One region of the Erwinia sorbitola genome, then DNA from elsewhere that is predicted to be linked to it. Evidence: predicted binding sites of a transcription regulator. Region 1 holds the regulator's gene; each other region holds the start of a gene.

Region 1 (3,583 bases):
TGTGTGCCTGATTCACCCGCATCCTCTGGTAGGCCAGCTTCACCGCATCCTGTTCGTTACCCAATAACAGCTGCAATGCCTCCTGATAAGCCTCCAGCGCATCGTGAGCGTTCTGACGCATCAAACCGCTCTGCCACTGCGGCCACAGCCAGATCATGCCACCAAAGGCTATCAGGCAGCCCATTATCGTATCCATCAATCGGGGCAGCAGGAACTGGGCTCCGTTCAGCGACAGCAGTTGCAATGTGTAAACCGCAGTGACGGTGAACCCCACCGTTGCCCAGCCGTAAAACTTGCGGATAAACAGATAGCTCACCAGGGTGATCAGCAGCATCACCAGTAATATCCAGGACTCTGGCGCATGCAGGCCGAGAGTCACGGCAGCAATCGCCAGCCCGGCCAGCGTTCCCAAAGCCCTGTGCTGAATCCGTACCCGGGTTGCACTGTAGCCGTTGAGGCTGACAAACATCACTGTCATCAGTACCCAGTAAGGTTTTGGCAGGTTGAAGAACAGCGCCAGTGAACTGGCAAAGGCCAGCATCACCGCATAACGCGCGGCAGTGCGCAGGGCTGAAGATTTTAACGACAGGTAATTTTTCAACGCAGGAAGCAGCGGCAGGCGGCGCTGGCGATCGGCCATCAGGTCACGGCGGTACAGTGGACGCTGGGTACGCAGCACGCGGGCGATGCGGCTGAAGTGGTAGTAGCAGAAGTGGCCGACCGGATTATCCGGATGCTGACGGGAGATCTTCTCCAGTGCCTGAAGCTGTTTCTCCATGGTGAAACGCTCTGGAAAACGGTGGTAGAGAATGTCGTCGGCCAGCACGCGCAGGCGGGCGGCGATGGTTTGCGCATTCCAGCGGATCACCGCCTCGGCGTGGCTCTGCTCCACCAGCTTCTGCACCTCCTCCGGCTGATGCAGGCTGACCGCTATATGCTCCTGTAAATCAAGCGCCACCTGAAATGCCCGTGTCAGACGCTGGTAGTGGCTATCGCGGCTGGCCGAAAGCATATGCATCTGTTGGTAGCAGGTATTAATCAGATCGACGGCTTTTTGCTGGCGCGCCAGCAGCGGTGGCAAGGCAGTTTGCGGGTCGGTAAGCCGGGTAAGCAGGCTATATTTGGCTTCGCAATAGTCGGCAAGTTCCCGATACAGCAGGCTGAGTGTTTCACGCATCGGCTGCTCTTTCCACAGCCTGAACCAGAACCAGTTAAAAGCGCCGTACCAGACAGTGCCAAGAATATAGAGCAGCGGCGGCTGCCACATTGGCATGCGTCCGGCCAGGCTGAGGGTGAAGATAGCGGCAATCAGCGATGCGGGAAGCAGACGTGCGTGCAGCGGGCTGATCTCACCGGTGACGCCAAGCAGTAGCGCCATCACCAGCAGGATCAGCGGTAGGGGAACCCCTTCGGCACCAGCGTATTGAATCAAAAAGCTGCTGAAGGCAAACAGGCAGCCTCCGACGATCAGGCGTTTAAAGAAACGCTTGTGCGGGGTATCAAGACCAGCATTGTTACAGCAGGCAGGAACTAAAGAGAACAGCAGGCCGTTTTGCAGATGGCCGAGCATCCAGCCGATCGCCACAGGTAAACAGAGCACCAGCGTCTGCCTGAGTGCATAGTTCACTTCGGGATGATAGATGATTCTCCGCCACATGAGCCACACCAAATAAAAACGGCGCGACAGGGGGTCGCGCCGTGGGTTCAGAGCCGGTTAACGTGTGCCGTAAACAACGATGGTTTTACCATGTGCGGAGATCAGGTTCTGATCTTCCAGCATTTTCAGAATACGACCTACGGTTTCACGGGAGCAGCCGACGATCTGGCCGATCTCCTGACGGGTGATTTTAATCTGCATACCATCCGGGTGAGTCATGGCATCCGGTTGTTTCGCCAGATTCAGTAACGTCTGGGCGATGCGTCCGGTCACATCAAGGAAAGCTAAGTTACCCACTTTCTCTGAGGTGACTTGCAGGCGACGCGCCATCTGTGAAGACAGGCGCATCAGAATGTCAGGATTCACCTGAATCAACTGACGGAATTTTTTATAGGAAATTTCAGCCACTTCACAGGCTGTTTTCGCACGTACCCACGCACTACGCTCCTGCCCCTCTTCAAAGAGACCCAGTTCGCCAATAAAGTCGCCCTGGTTGAGGTAGGAGAGGATCATCTCTTTGCCTTCTTCATCCTTGATTAACACCGCTACCGATCCTTTAACGATATAGTAGAGGGTTTCCGCCTTCTCACCCTGATGAATCAGAGTGCTTTTGGATGGATATTTGTGAATATGGCAATGAGACAGGAACCATTCGAGAGTAGGGTCTGTTTGCGGTTTGCCGAGAACCATTCGCTGTTATCCTCTGTTGTAATCGTGCCTAAATATACCCTTCATCTACGAGTGACAGAGGCGTTGCCGCCGAACTGCTGCGCGAGGAGGCTGGATATACAGGGCTAAATCCCTGCCAGGCGTTGAAATAGTCAAGCGTTCCCATAGGAAATTTGTACGGGCCTCTGTTAGGAGCATGGCTCGAGCTGTCGTCCCGTTTTTACTGTGCATTCTCATGCCAGTAAAATATTGCAGCCTCGTTTGTAGCACAGCTTTACAAGACTGTCTTCTGTTGTCTCGCTTCAGCATAGTTGTAAAACGGCGGCGTTGCCGTTTTTGTTAGCGCAGCGTACTCTTTCTGCACTGGTTCAATGAGAGGATTTTGCGATGCATGCACGAGTTAAGTGGGTTGAAGGAATGACGTTTTTGGGAGAATCCTCCTCAGGCCATCAGATTCTGATGGATGGAAATGCAGGGGATAAAGCTCCCAGCCCGATGGAAATGGTGCTGATGGCGGCCGGGGGCTGTAGTGCTATCGACGTGGTGTCTATTTTGCAGAAAGGCCGTAACGATGTCGCCGACTGTGAGGTTAAACTGACGTCAGAACGCCGTGAAGAGGCTCCACGCATTTTCACCCATATCAACCTGCACTTTATTGTCAGCGGCAAGGCTCTGGGCGATAAAGCGGTATCACGTGCGGTCGATCTCTCCGCAGAGAAATATTGCTCAGTGGCGATTATGCTGGGGAAAAGCGTGGAGATCACCCACAGCTATGAAGTGATAGAGCTGACCTGATAGTGATGATTTAATCCAATCGGCGGTCTTATCAGGCCGCCCGAAACTGATGCAGCTTGCCGTGATCTTCCCCTCCCTGTTTCGATTTGTCCCCTTTGATAGCCAATTTTCTGCACATCATGCGGAACGGTAACTACCCGCATTTCACGCCACAGCGAGTGGATGACTCCAGCAGTATATTTTTCCTTGTTTTGCTTTCTTTCTTGCTGGCCTGCGGGCTGGTTAAACGAACGTCCGGGTTGTCTGGTTTGTGGTCTTAACCTTGCAACCAATCAAGGAGCACTGATGAATACTGAGAGTTTAATTCACGATGTCACATCAAAGGTACTGCAATGGCGGCGTCATATTCACGCAAACGCTGAACTCTCTTTTCATGAGCAGGGAACGGCAGATTATGTTGCCGCTGAACTGGCAAAGTTTGGCCCGTTAACCCTCACCCGGCCGACGCCAAATAGCGTGCTG
Region 2 (3,583 bases), 1.8 Mb from region 1:
TTCTGACAGCCACCGCCGACAATATGCAGCTGGCTGAAGCGTCTGCCGCGCAGCTGTTCCAGTTCGAGCAACACCTGGCGGTAACAAAATGCCAGGCTGTCGAAGATGCAGCGCGCCAGCTCCGCCGGAGTCGCCGGCACCGGCATTTGCTGACGGGCGCAGGCATCCTGAATTTCACGCACCATGCTGGACGGGTTAATAAAGCGTTCATCGTTTGCGTTAATCAGCCACTGGCAGGCGGGCTGCCGTTCGGCATCAGCAATCAGCTGACAGAGGTCGGTAATGGCCAGCTCGTCGCATACGCGCTGCAGCAGCCACAGGCCCATGATATTTTTCAACACCCGAAAGCGCCCTTCGGCCCCGCCTTCGTTGGTGATATTGGCATCCTGCGCGGCCTGGCTGGTAAAAGGCTGGCGGCTTTCGAACCCCATTAATGACCAGGTTCCGGAACTGAGATAGGCTGCGTTTTCACCGTTCAGCGGGGTTGCCAGCACCGCGCTGGCGGTGTCGTGGGTGGCAACCGCCACCACCGGAATCTCTTTTCCTGACGGGCTGCTCCAGACGCCCACCCGTCGGCCGGGCTGCGACGGCTTGCCAAACCAGGAGGGATTCGCCCCGCTCCAGCGCAGCAGCTCTGCATCCCACTCACCGCTGGTGATATTCAGCATCTGAGTGGTGGTGGCGTTGGTATATTCCCAGTTAAGCTGGCCTGTCAGCCGGTAATGCAGATAGTCAGGGATCAGCAGTGCATAAGCGACCCGTGCCAGATCGGAAGCGCGATCGCGGCACAGCGCCCGCAGCTGATAAAGCGTATTAAATGGCAGGAACTGGATACCGGTGCGCTGATAAATAGCGTCGAGCCCCAGCTCACGGCAGGCCTGAGCCATCACGCCGTGGGTACGGTCATCGCGATAGGCAACGGGAGGCCCGACGCGTCCGCCCTGCGCATCCAGCAGCACGTAATCCACCGCCCAGGTATCAATACCGATGCTTTCCGGCACAATGCCCTGCCGGTCAATATTTTCCAGTGCGGCGGTAATAAACCGTTCCAGTGCATCAAGATCCCAGCACTGACGATCATCAATCGTGACCAGCTGATTGACGCAGCGACTGATTTCACTCAGCGTAATTTCACCGCTGTGTGAGTCGTGCTGTGCCAGCATAACGCGACCGCTGGAAGCACCAAGATCGATGGCAACAAAGTGACGAAGGCTCATGTAATAGCTTCCTGATGATTCAATGTCACCAGTGTAAAAGAGCCTGATTTAGCTACCTTCTTGTTACTGCCAACCGGATCTGGCCGCTGGCAGCATGACAAAGATGTACGTGAAGCAGCTCACAAAACCGTGGCAGAACAGTTTTATGGCGGTGAAATGGAGGATGTGACGCTGGCCGCATTTCTCACTTTTCCCCGGTACTTTCTTAAAAATATCACCGGGATAGCCGCTTTCACTGTCAGAAATTCAAGGTGCCTTTTTTCCGCGCTGCGTAGACTCTGTTACCTGAATGTTAAAGAGGAAACGATCATGACCGTCTTACACAGCGTTGATTTCTTCCCGACCGGGCACTTCCCGGTGGCCATTGAGCCGCGTGCACCGCAGGGCGTGTTTCCGGAACATCATCACGATGATTTTCATGAAATCGTCATTGTTGAACAGGGATCAGGGATTCATGTCTTTAACGGCCAGTCACAGCCATTGTGCAGCGGCTGCGTCTGCTTTGTGCGCAGCCATGACCGCCATCTGTACGAACAGACGGAGAATCTCTGCCTGACTAACGTGCTGTATCGCGGGCCGGAATCGTTTCGTTTCCTCTCGGGTCTTCAGCATCTGCTGCCTCAGGAGCAGGATGGGCATTACTCCTCCCACTGGCGCATCGGCAATAAGGTGCTGGCACAGGCCAGGCAGCTGATTGACCAGTTAGAACTGCCGCCGCTCAATGACAGCATGGCCTGCCAGGCTGAACAGGAGATGAACTTTATGCGCCTGCTGGTGCTGTTACGTCAGGGATGCAGTGCCGCCAGCAGTGACGACCAGGATGGCCGTCTGCGCGGGCTGCTGGACTGGCTGGCGGATCACTACAGTGAGGATATAGAGTGGGAAAAACTGGCCGACCGCTTCTCGCTATCGCTGCGCACCCTGCATCGCCAGCTTAAGCAGCAAACCGGCAGTACTCCGCAGCGTTATCTTAATCGCCTGCGTCTGCTGGAGGCGCGCCATCTGCTGCGGCACAGTGAAATGCGCGTAACAGATATTGCCTTTCACTGTGGTTTTGGTGACAGCAATCACTTTTCCACGCTGTTTAAACGCGAATTTGGCTCTTCTCCACGTACACTGCGACAAAACAACTGATGAGGTGACCCGTGACTGCTCCCCTGCGGCTGGCAAAAGCTGATTATTTACCGTCGGAACAGATGCCTGTAGCGGTGGCGGAACGCACCTCTCAACCCTCCTTTCCGCCTCACGTTCATGAATTTAATGAGATTGTGCTGGTATGGCGCGGTAACGGCCTGCATGTGATGAATGACCGGCCCTGGCTGGTCACCTGCGGGGATATCTTCTATATCAGCGCCAGTGACTGCCACAGCTATGAATCGGTAAATGAGCTGGCGCTGGATAATATTATCTACTGCCCGGAGCGCTTTCAGTTAAGCCTGGACTGGCAGCAGCTGCTGCCACCAGCTGACTCCTCCGCCTGGCGTTTAACCACGCGAGGTATGGCACTGGCACGCGGTGTGATCCAGCAGCTGGAGCAGGAGAGCCGCAAAAGTGATGTACTGTCGCGCCAGCTCACCGAAGCCCTGTTTTTGCAGCTGGCATTAGTGCTCAAGCGCCATCGCTATGCTTCCGACCGCGCCTGGCAAATGCCTGAAGGTGAACAGCTCGATCTGTTGATGGCGGCGATTCAGGGACAGATTGCTCTGCCGTTCGATCTCGCCACTTTTTGCGCGCAGCATCAGCTGTCAGAACGTGCGTTAAAACAGCTTTTTCGTCAGCAAACCGGGATGACCGTTGGTCACTATTTACGGCAGTTACAGCTGTGCCAGGCAAAACATCTGCTGCGCACCAGCGAATGTCTGATCGGTGAAGTCGCTGCACGCTGCGGCTTTGACGACAGTAACTACTTTTCCGTGGTGTTTACCCGCGAAACGGGCATGACGCCCAGCGGCTGGCGTCAGCGATTTGTGCGCAGCCCGCAGTTACACACAGGATCTGAAAAAGCATAATCACCGCCATGTAAAAGGGCTGACCAGATGGCCAGCCCTTGATATGTTACCCGTTCAGCAGCCGTCAGGAGACCATACCCATACCGACAATGTTGGCCGCCAGGATTATCACAAAACAGCCAACGCTCAATACACCTACTGGCTTACGCCCCACGTTATTCCACTCTTTCAGAATCAGCCCGACCAGACCGCCGCACAGTACATAGAAGCTCATATGCAGCATCCAGCTGACGAAGTCATACTGAGCAGGGATACGCGCATGACCCCAGGCATAGAAGAAGAACTGTAAATACCACATGGTGCCGCCGAGCAGCGACAGTGCGACGTTAGCTATCAGCACCGATTTCACCACGGAGA
Region 3 (3,583 bases), 2.1 Mb from region 1:
CGGCAGAATGCGGGCAAAACCATGGGCAGGCTCACCCGCCGGGCCAAACCACGGCCAGCAGATTGGTACACCGCCGCGTATTGCCTTACCCGCAGTCCAGGCGGTTTTATCACTTAACCAGATCACTGGTTTTTCACCGGCAGGTTGCCATGCAATCAGCTGCGCGCCCTGTAAGGTCACGGCGGCGCGGACTTTAGGATGCGCCACCACCACGACCGGGAGTTCGCCAATCTGGCGCTGTGAGAGGTAAGGGGATATCTGGTTAATCACGGGCAGTGAAAAGAGTTTCTCGTTCATCAGTCAGCCTTCTGAAATTTAACCATAAAAAAAGGGCGACAACGTCGCCCTCTGTATCGTACTCAACACAAAGCTTATTTAGCGATGTGAGCAACCAGGTCAAGAACCTTGTTGGAGTAGCCAGTTTCGTTATCGTACCAGGAAACCAGTTTAACGAAAGTGTCGCTCAGAGCGATACCTGCTTTAGCATCGAAGATTGAAGTCAGAGTTTCACCGTTGAAATCGGTAGAAACAACTTCGTCTTCGGTGTAACCCAGAACGCCTTTCATTTCGCCTTCGGCAGCAGCTTTAATCGCAGCACAAATTTCTTTGTAAGATGCTGGTTTAGCCAGACGTGCAGTCAGGTCAACAACAGAAACGTTAGGGGTAGGAACGCGGAACGCCATACCAGTCAGTTTGCCGTTCAGCTCAGGAATCACTTTACCTACAGCTTTAGCAGCGCCGGTAGATGAAGGGATGATGTTCTGAGATGCGCCACGACCGCCGCGCCAGTCTTTGTGAGACGGGCCATCAACGGTTTTCTGAGTAGCGGTAGTTGCGTGAACAGTGGTCATCAGCGCTTCAACGATACCGAAGTTGTCGTTGATAACTTTAGCCAGTGGTGCCAGGCAGTTGGTGGTGCAGGAAGCGTTAGAAACGATATCCTGGCCAGCGTATGACTTGTGGTTTACACCCATAACGAACATTGGGGTGTCATCTTTAGATGGGCCAGTCAGAACAACTTTCTTAGCGCCAGCCTGGATGTGTTTACGTGCAGTTTCGTCGGTCAGGAAGATACCGGTCGCTTCTGCAACCACATCAACGCCTACTGCATCCCACTTCAGGTTAGCCGGATCACGTTCAGCGGTAACACGGATGGTTTTACCGTTAACAACCAGATGGCCGTCTTTCACTTCTACGGTTCCGTTGAAACGGCCGTGAGTTGAGTCGTATTTCAGCATGTAAGCCATGTACTCAGCGTCGAGCAGATCGTTGATTGCAACGATTTCTACATCAGAACGTTCCTGAGCAGCACGGAAAACGATGCGACCGATACGGCCAAAACCGTTGATACCTACTTTGATAGTCATATATTCCACCAGCTTGTTGATAGTGAATAAAAGGTTGGCTGTAAAATTACAAAAACCTTACCAGGCGTCAAGCGGAATCGTGTCAATTGTTGCGACAAATCAAACTGACGCACAGGAATTATTCAACACAAAACCTTATTCTTGACGCACGAACAACATGGATCTTGGGGCAGAATGCCCGAATACAAAGGGGTGAACGATTAAAATAGTGAGCTGCATCACAAATTCAGCCATGGCTGGATCTTGTTGTGCCCTCTACAAGAAAAATTCACCTGATCTTGTTATGTATTTGTTAGAATACTAGCCGATCTTTTCAGAATAACACTGCCAGAGAGTCTAACATGGCTAATGATGATACACCTTTCTCACCCGAAAATGCGTTAAATGAGATGCAGCGCTACGTTACCCAGCAGCGTGGAACCGAACCGCCGTACTCCGGAAAACTGCTGCATAACAAAGATGAAGGCATCTATCACTGCCTGATTTGTCAGGCGCCGCTGTTCCTGTCTGAGACGAAATATGACTCAGGTTGTGGCTGGCCGAGCTTCTATCAGCCTTACAGCGATGACGCTATTCGCTATCTTGAAGATGATACTCACGGCATGCAACGTATTGAAATTCGCTGTGGTAGCTGTGATTCACATCTTGGTCATGTCTTCCCTGATGGCCCGCAGCCAACCGGTGAGCGTTTCTGTGTCAACTCCGCTTCATTGAGTTTCACTGATGAAGACGGCAACAGTACTCAGGGCTAGGAGCTACAATGGAACTGGATGAGATGATCGCCAGCATGACGCCTGATATTTACCAGCGCCTCGTCACCGCGGTAGAAACCGGCAAATGGGCAGACGGTGTCGCTCTTACGCCGGAGCAGAAAGAGAACAGCCTGCAACTGGTTTTACTCTGGCAGGCACGTCATAACGATAATCCGCAACATATGAGTGTAGCCAGGGGTGGAGAAATCGTGATGAAAAGTAAAAAACAGCTGAAAGAAGAGTTCGGTATTGAGGATGACGCGGTCACCCGTATCAAACTGCAATAAATTATTCCTTAACGAATAATTCGTAATGGAATTATCCGCAGGCCGGTAGAAACCGGCCCGGAAACATTCAGCACTCTACAGGATTTTTGCCCCGGCCTGAGCCATTTCGGCGAGGGCCGTTTCACTGTCATCGGCCCGCAGGTTCACTCCGCGACATCCGGCGCTTACTACGGTGACCTGATAACCCAGCGTCAGCGCATCCAGCACGCTGTATTTCACACAGTAGTCCGTTGCCAGGCCCATAACCGTCAGCGCAGTGATATCGTGCTGCTGGAGCCATTCGTACAGCCGGGTCTGCTGGCGACGTCCGTTGTCGAAAAAAGCGCTGTAGCTATCGATTTCAGGATTTTCACCCTTGTAAACTTTCAAGGTGAGCAGGGTCTGGTTCAGCGCAGGATGCAGAAGCGCGCCCTGGCTGTGCTGGATACAGTGATCGGGCCACCACACCTGCGGCAGGCCGTGCAGCTCACCCAGTGTGCCTGGCTGCGTTCCTGCGCTGCTGGCGAAGCTGCCATGACCAGCCGGATGCCAGTCCAGCGTGGCAATGACCGGCTCACCACGCGCGCAGAATTCAGCGGCAAGCTGGTTTGCCACCGCGATGGTCTCTTCGCCCTGATTAACGGCCAGAGCACCGCCGGCACAAAAATCATTTTGCAGATCAACCAACAACAATGCCTGACGCTCACGCATGTTTCTCTCCTTTAAAATCAATCCGGGGTCAGTTCGCCGCGCAGGTTCTGTTTCATCAGCTGGCGGATTTCATCGCTGGTCAGATCCTGACTCAAAAGGAAGTGCAGTTTGGTCAGCGTGGCTTCAACGGTCAGATCCGCGCCGCTCACCACACCTGCAAGCGCCAGTGCATTCCCGGTGGCATAACCGCCCATATTGACCTTGCCAGACATACACTGCGTAAGGTTAACAACCACAATGCCGCGCTCTGAGGCTTCTTTCAGCTCTTTCAGGAACTCTTTATTTTGTGGTGCATTTCCGACGCCGTATGAGCGCAGGATCAGTGCTTTAACCGGCTGTTGCAGGAAGTTACGCACCACTTCAGCGGAAATCCCCGGATAAATTGTCACTACGCCGATAGGCTGCGGCGTAATTGGATGTACGATCAGCTCCCCCTGGCCTGCCGGTGCCGCTGGAGTATTCAGTCGACGGATATGGATACCCGCCT
Region 4 (3,583 bases), 330 kb from region 1:
TGTTAAGTACCGCTTTGTCATTGATATGAAAGCCGGGAAGTAAACTGCCCCCCTGAAAAACATTAACCCGCCTGATGGCGGGTTTTTTCTGTCAGCCCAGCAGCTGTCTGCTGAGACAAGGATTCGATTGAATCAACTGCATTAACTTCTGTGCACTTCCAGACGGTTTGGTTCTTTTTGCTTCCCAGCTTTTCACTGACGAAACACTGACTCCTAATGCCTGAGCAAACTCATCAATCTGCATGCCGGTAATTTCCCGAACTCTTTTTGGCTCGGGTGGCGCCACATCATCTTTCAGGGCCGGAATAGCGTGCATGATGTTACGGGTAAGGACAATCTGCTCCAGACTGGAAAGCAGTTCAGACATTGGATCTATAGTCTCCATAAGCACTCCTCGAAAACTCACAAAACGTGAACAACCAGAGGGAAAGAACCTTAAGTCCAGGTTCTCAATGCTGGCATACATCAGCCACTGGGGCGCTTTTTGGGGCAGCACAGGGTAACGCCAGGATCATAAGTATTAGATCATTTTGTGAGATCCGGATCATATTTTTTGTTTATTTTTTCATCCTGCGTTGGTATCAGCCAAAAAACGAGGCGCAAAAATAAGTTACATAGACTCTGCTATCCATCAAAAGTGATTTCGACTATTCTTTACGCAAGATTAGTTGTTTGAATTAAACCGATAAGTATCTGTTAACAGGAGTTAATTTCTTATGATGACAGGATCATCACGCATCTTGACGCGTCTGCTGGTGCCGGTTATGGCGCTGTTTTTGGTATTACAGCTTACTGGCTGTGGCGATAACGAAGCCGATCAGCGCAAAGCGTTTATCGATTTCCTGCAAAACACCGTGATGCGCAGCGGTGAACACCTTCCCAGTCTGAGTGAAGACCAAAAGCAGAAATTTGGCCCCTACGTCAGCGACTACGCCATTCTTTATGGTTTCTCACAGCAGGTTAACCGCGCAGTAGATTCCGGCCTGAAGCCGGTAGTGGATGAGCTTTCCGCTATTCGCACCCCACAGGATTATCTGACGCATCGTGATGCCCTGCGCCAGGCGAGCGGTTCTCTTGGCGTTCTTGCCCAGCAGATTCAGACAGCGAAAACTCAGGCCGACAGCAGCAAAGCCGCTCTGAAACAGCCTGAAGCGCTGAAGACCGTCTATGACAATGTGTACACCAAAGTGGTGACTCAACCTGCTGCAACGCTGATGCCGCTGCTGCCAGCATTACAGACTCTGAGCCAGGATGCGGTGCAGACCGGTGACTTCCTGCAACAGCAGGGGGCTAACGTCAGCTTTAATGGATCGGCGATTCAGTTCCCGACCCAGGCACAGGCCAGCCAGTACAATACGCTGATGAGTAATCTGAGTGCCAACGCTCAGGCGCTGTCTCAGGCGCAAACTGCGCTGAAGGGCAGTTTCCAGTAAGCAATCAATCAGAGCTGGCATTCGTCAGCTCTTTTTTCTCCTCTCCCCTCATATCGTGTAATTTTCTTACATAAGACTATTCTTAAGATTTCGGCGACGAAAGAAGTGTGATCGGACGCATTCTGGTCGAAAATAATTTGTGATGCAGATCACAAATAACACACAAAACAACAACATTAAAATGTGATATTCATCACACCAATCCGCCTTTTTCGTTTAAAAAAACGCCTTAGTCGTTTTTCTACACGTCACAAATGTGATCGCCGTCACTAAAACCCCCCTCTACCCCCACCTGGCATGGTGATCTAAATCACACTTCTTGCGACAGCTACGCAGCATAAAATCCGCGTGATAGAGTCCGCCTGCATACAGTGATACTGACGGTTACCGCTGCCGGGTCTAAAACAAAAATTCAACGCGCTCTCTTATTCGTCGGCGCGTACCAATAAGGGGTGTTTTTTATGTCCTCATCAGATATCAAGATCAAGGTACAAAACTTTGGTCGCTTTCTGAGCAATATGGTAATGCCAAATATCGGGGCATTTATTGCCTGGGGTATTATCACCGCGCTGTTTATTCCAACCGGATGGCTGCCAAACGAAACGATGGCGAAGCTGGTTGGCCCAATGATTACCTATCTGCTGCCGCTGCTGATCGGCTTTACCGGTGGTCGTCTGGTCGGTGGTGATCGCGGCGGTGTGGTTGGTGCTATCACCACCATGGGCGTTATCGTCGGTGCCGATATGCCAATGTTCCTTGGCTCAATGATTGCCGGCCCGCTGGGTGGATGGGCGATTAAAACCTTCGACCGCCAGGTTGACGGTAAAATCAAAAGCGGCTTTGAGATGCTGGTTAACAACTTCTCTGCCGGTATCATCGGCATGCTGTTGGCTATCCTTGCTTTCATGGCAATCGGCCCACTGGTGGAAGGCTTGTCGCACATTCTCGCCGCCGGCGTGAATCTGATGGTGCAGAACAACCTGCTGCCATTGACCTCCATCTTCGTCGAACCGGCGAAAATCCTGTTCCTGAATAACGCCATTAACCACGGTATCTTCTCGCCGCTGGGTATCCAGCAGGCTAGCGAAGCCGGTAAATCGATCTTCTTCCTGATCGAAGCCAACCCAGGTCCGGGTATGGGCGTGCTGATGGCTTATATGTTCTTCGGCCGTGGTAACGCTAAACAGTCTGCCGGTGGCGCTGCGATTATCCACTTCCTTGGTGGTATTCACGAAATCTACTTCCCGTATGTGCTGATGAACCCGCGCCTCATTCTGGCGGTAATCCTCGGCGGAATGACCGGCGTATTCACCCTGACTCTGCTGAACGGCGGTCTGGTTTCTCCGGCTTCTCCAGGTTCCATCCTTGCGGTACTGGCAATGACGCCAAAAGGGGCTTACTTCGCTAACATCGCTGCGATCGTCGCTGCTTTTGCCGTCTCCTTCGTGGTTTCTGCCATTCTGCTGAAAACCAGCAAAGTGAAAGAAGATGACGATATCGAAGCCGCATCCCGCCGTGTGCAGGAGATGAAAGCGCAGTCTAAAGGCCAGTCCGCTACACCTGCTGGCGCTGCTGATGGCCTGCACAGCGACCTGAGCCATGTACGCAAAATCATCGTGGCCTGCGATGCCGGTATGGGTTCCAGCGCCATGGGTGCAGGCGTACTGCGCAAGAAGGTAAACGATGCCGGACTGAGCAGTATTTCCGTGACCAATACCGCCATTAACAGCCTGCCGGGCGATGTCGACCTGGTCATTACCCACCGCGACCTGACCGAACGTGCAATGCGCCAGGCACCACATGCGCAACATATCTCACTGACCAACTTCCTCGACAGCGGCCTGTATACCGACCTGACAGCCCGTCTGGTCGAAGCCGGGCGCAGCGCCGGTCACCGCGAAAAAGTCAGCAGTACGCTGAGTGATAGCTTTGATGAGGGCCAGGAACACCTGTTCAAACTGAGTGCTGCCAACGTGTTCCTCGGCAACCATGCGACGAACAAAGAGCAGGCGATTCGCTTTGCCGGTGAGCAGCTGGTGAAGGGGGGTTACGTTGAGCCGGAATACGTTGCCGCCATGCTGGAGCGCGAAAAACTGACGCCCACCTACCTGGGCGAGTCTATCGCCGTACCGCATGGCACCGTGGAAGCC

The links. The regulator CRP, encoded in region 1, controls carbon source genes, mostly activating them, when cyclic AMP is high. The targets are predictions, from matches to a motif close to ATGTGANNNNNNTCACAT.
Region 2: the regulator CRP is predicted to act here: its motif matches at 1,381-1,398, upstream of rhaS (HTH-type transcriptional activator RhaS).
Region 3: the regulator CRP is predicted to act here: its motif matches at 1,574-1,591, upstream of msrB (peptide-methionine (R)-S-oxide reductase MsrB).
Region 4: the regulator CRP is predicted to act here: its motif matches at 1,615-1,632, upstream of GN242_RS00240 (PTS mannitol transporter subunit IICBA).

What each region holds. Positions count from the first base shown of each region.
Region 1 is NZ_CP046509.1:381,190-384,772, forward strand. Features, by position in the region: gene GN242_RS01620 (YccS/YhfK family putative transporter) at 1-1,657, opposite strand, end outside; gene crp (cAMP-activated global transcriptional regulator CRP) at 1,715-2,347, opposite strand; gene GN242_RS01630 (OsmC family protein) at 2,714-3,121, shown strand; gene GN242_RS01635 (amidohydrolase) at 3,407-3,583, shown strand, end outside.
Region 2 is NZ_CP046509.1:2,189,884-2,193,466, reverse strand. Features, by position in the region: gene rhaB (rhamnulokinase) at 1-1,217, opposite strand, end outside; gene rhaS (HTH-type transcriptional activator RhaS) at 1,527-2,351, shown strand; gene rhaR (HTH-type transcriptional activator RhaR) at 2,363-3,226, shown strand; gene rhaT (L-rhamnose/proton symporter RhaT) at 3,291-3,583, opposite strand, start outside.
Region 3 is NZ_CP046509.1:2,472,395-2,475,977, reverse strand. Features, by position in the region: gene GN242_RS11060 (D-hexose-6-phosphate mutarotase) at 1-297, opposite strand, end outside; gene gapA (glyceraldehyde-3-phosphate dehydrogenase) at 372-1,367, opposite strand; gene msrB (peptide-methionine (R)-S-oxide reductase MsrB) at 1,709-2,119, shown strand; gene GN242_RS11045 (YeaC family protein) at 2,128-2,406, shown strand; gene pncA (bifunctional nicotinamidase/pyrazinamidase) at 2,482-3,096, opposite strand; gene ansA (asparaginase) at 3,114-3,583, opposite strand, start outside.
Region 4 is NZ_CP046509.1:52,152-55,734, reverse strand. Features, by position in the region: gene GN242_RS00255 (NAD(P)-dependent alcohol dehydrogenase) at 1-43, shown strand, start outside; gene GN242_RS00250 (HTH-type transcriptional regulator) at 92-385, opposite strand; gene GN242_RS00245 (DUF3053 domain-containing protein) at 717-1,433, shown strand; gene GN242_RS00240 (PTS mannitol transporter subunit IICBA) at 1,895-3,583, shown strand, end outside.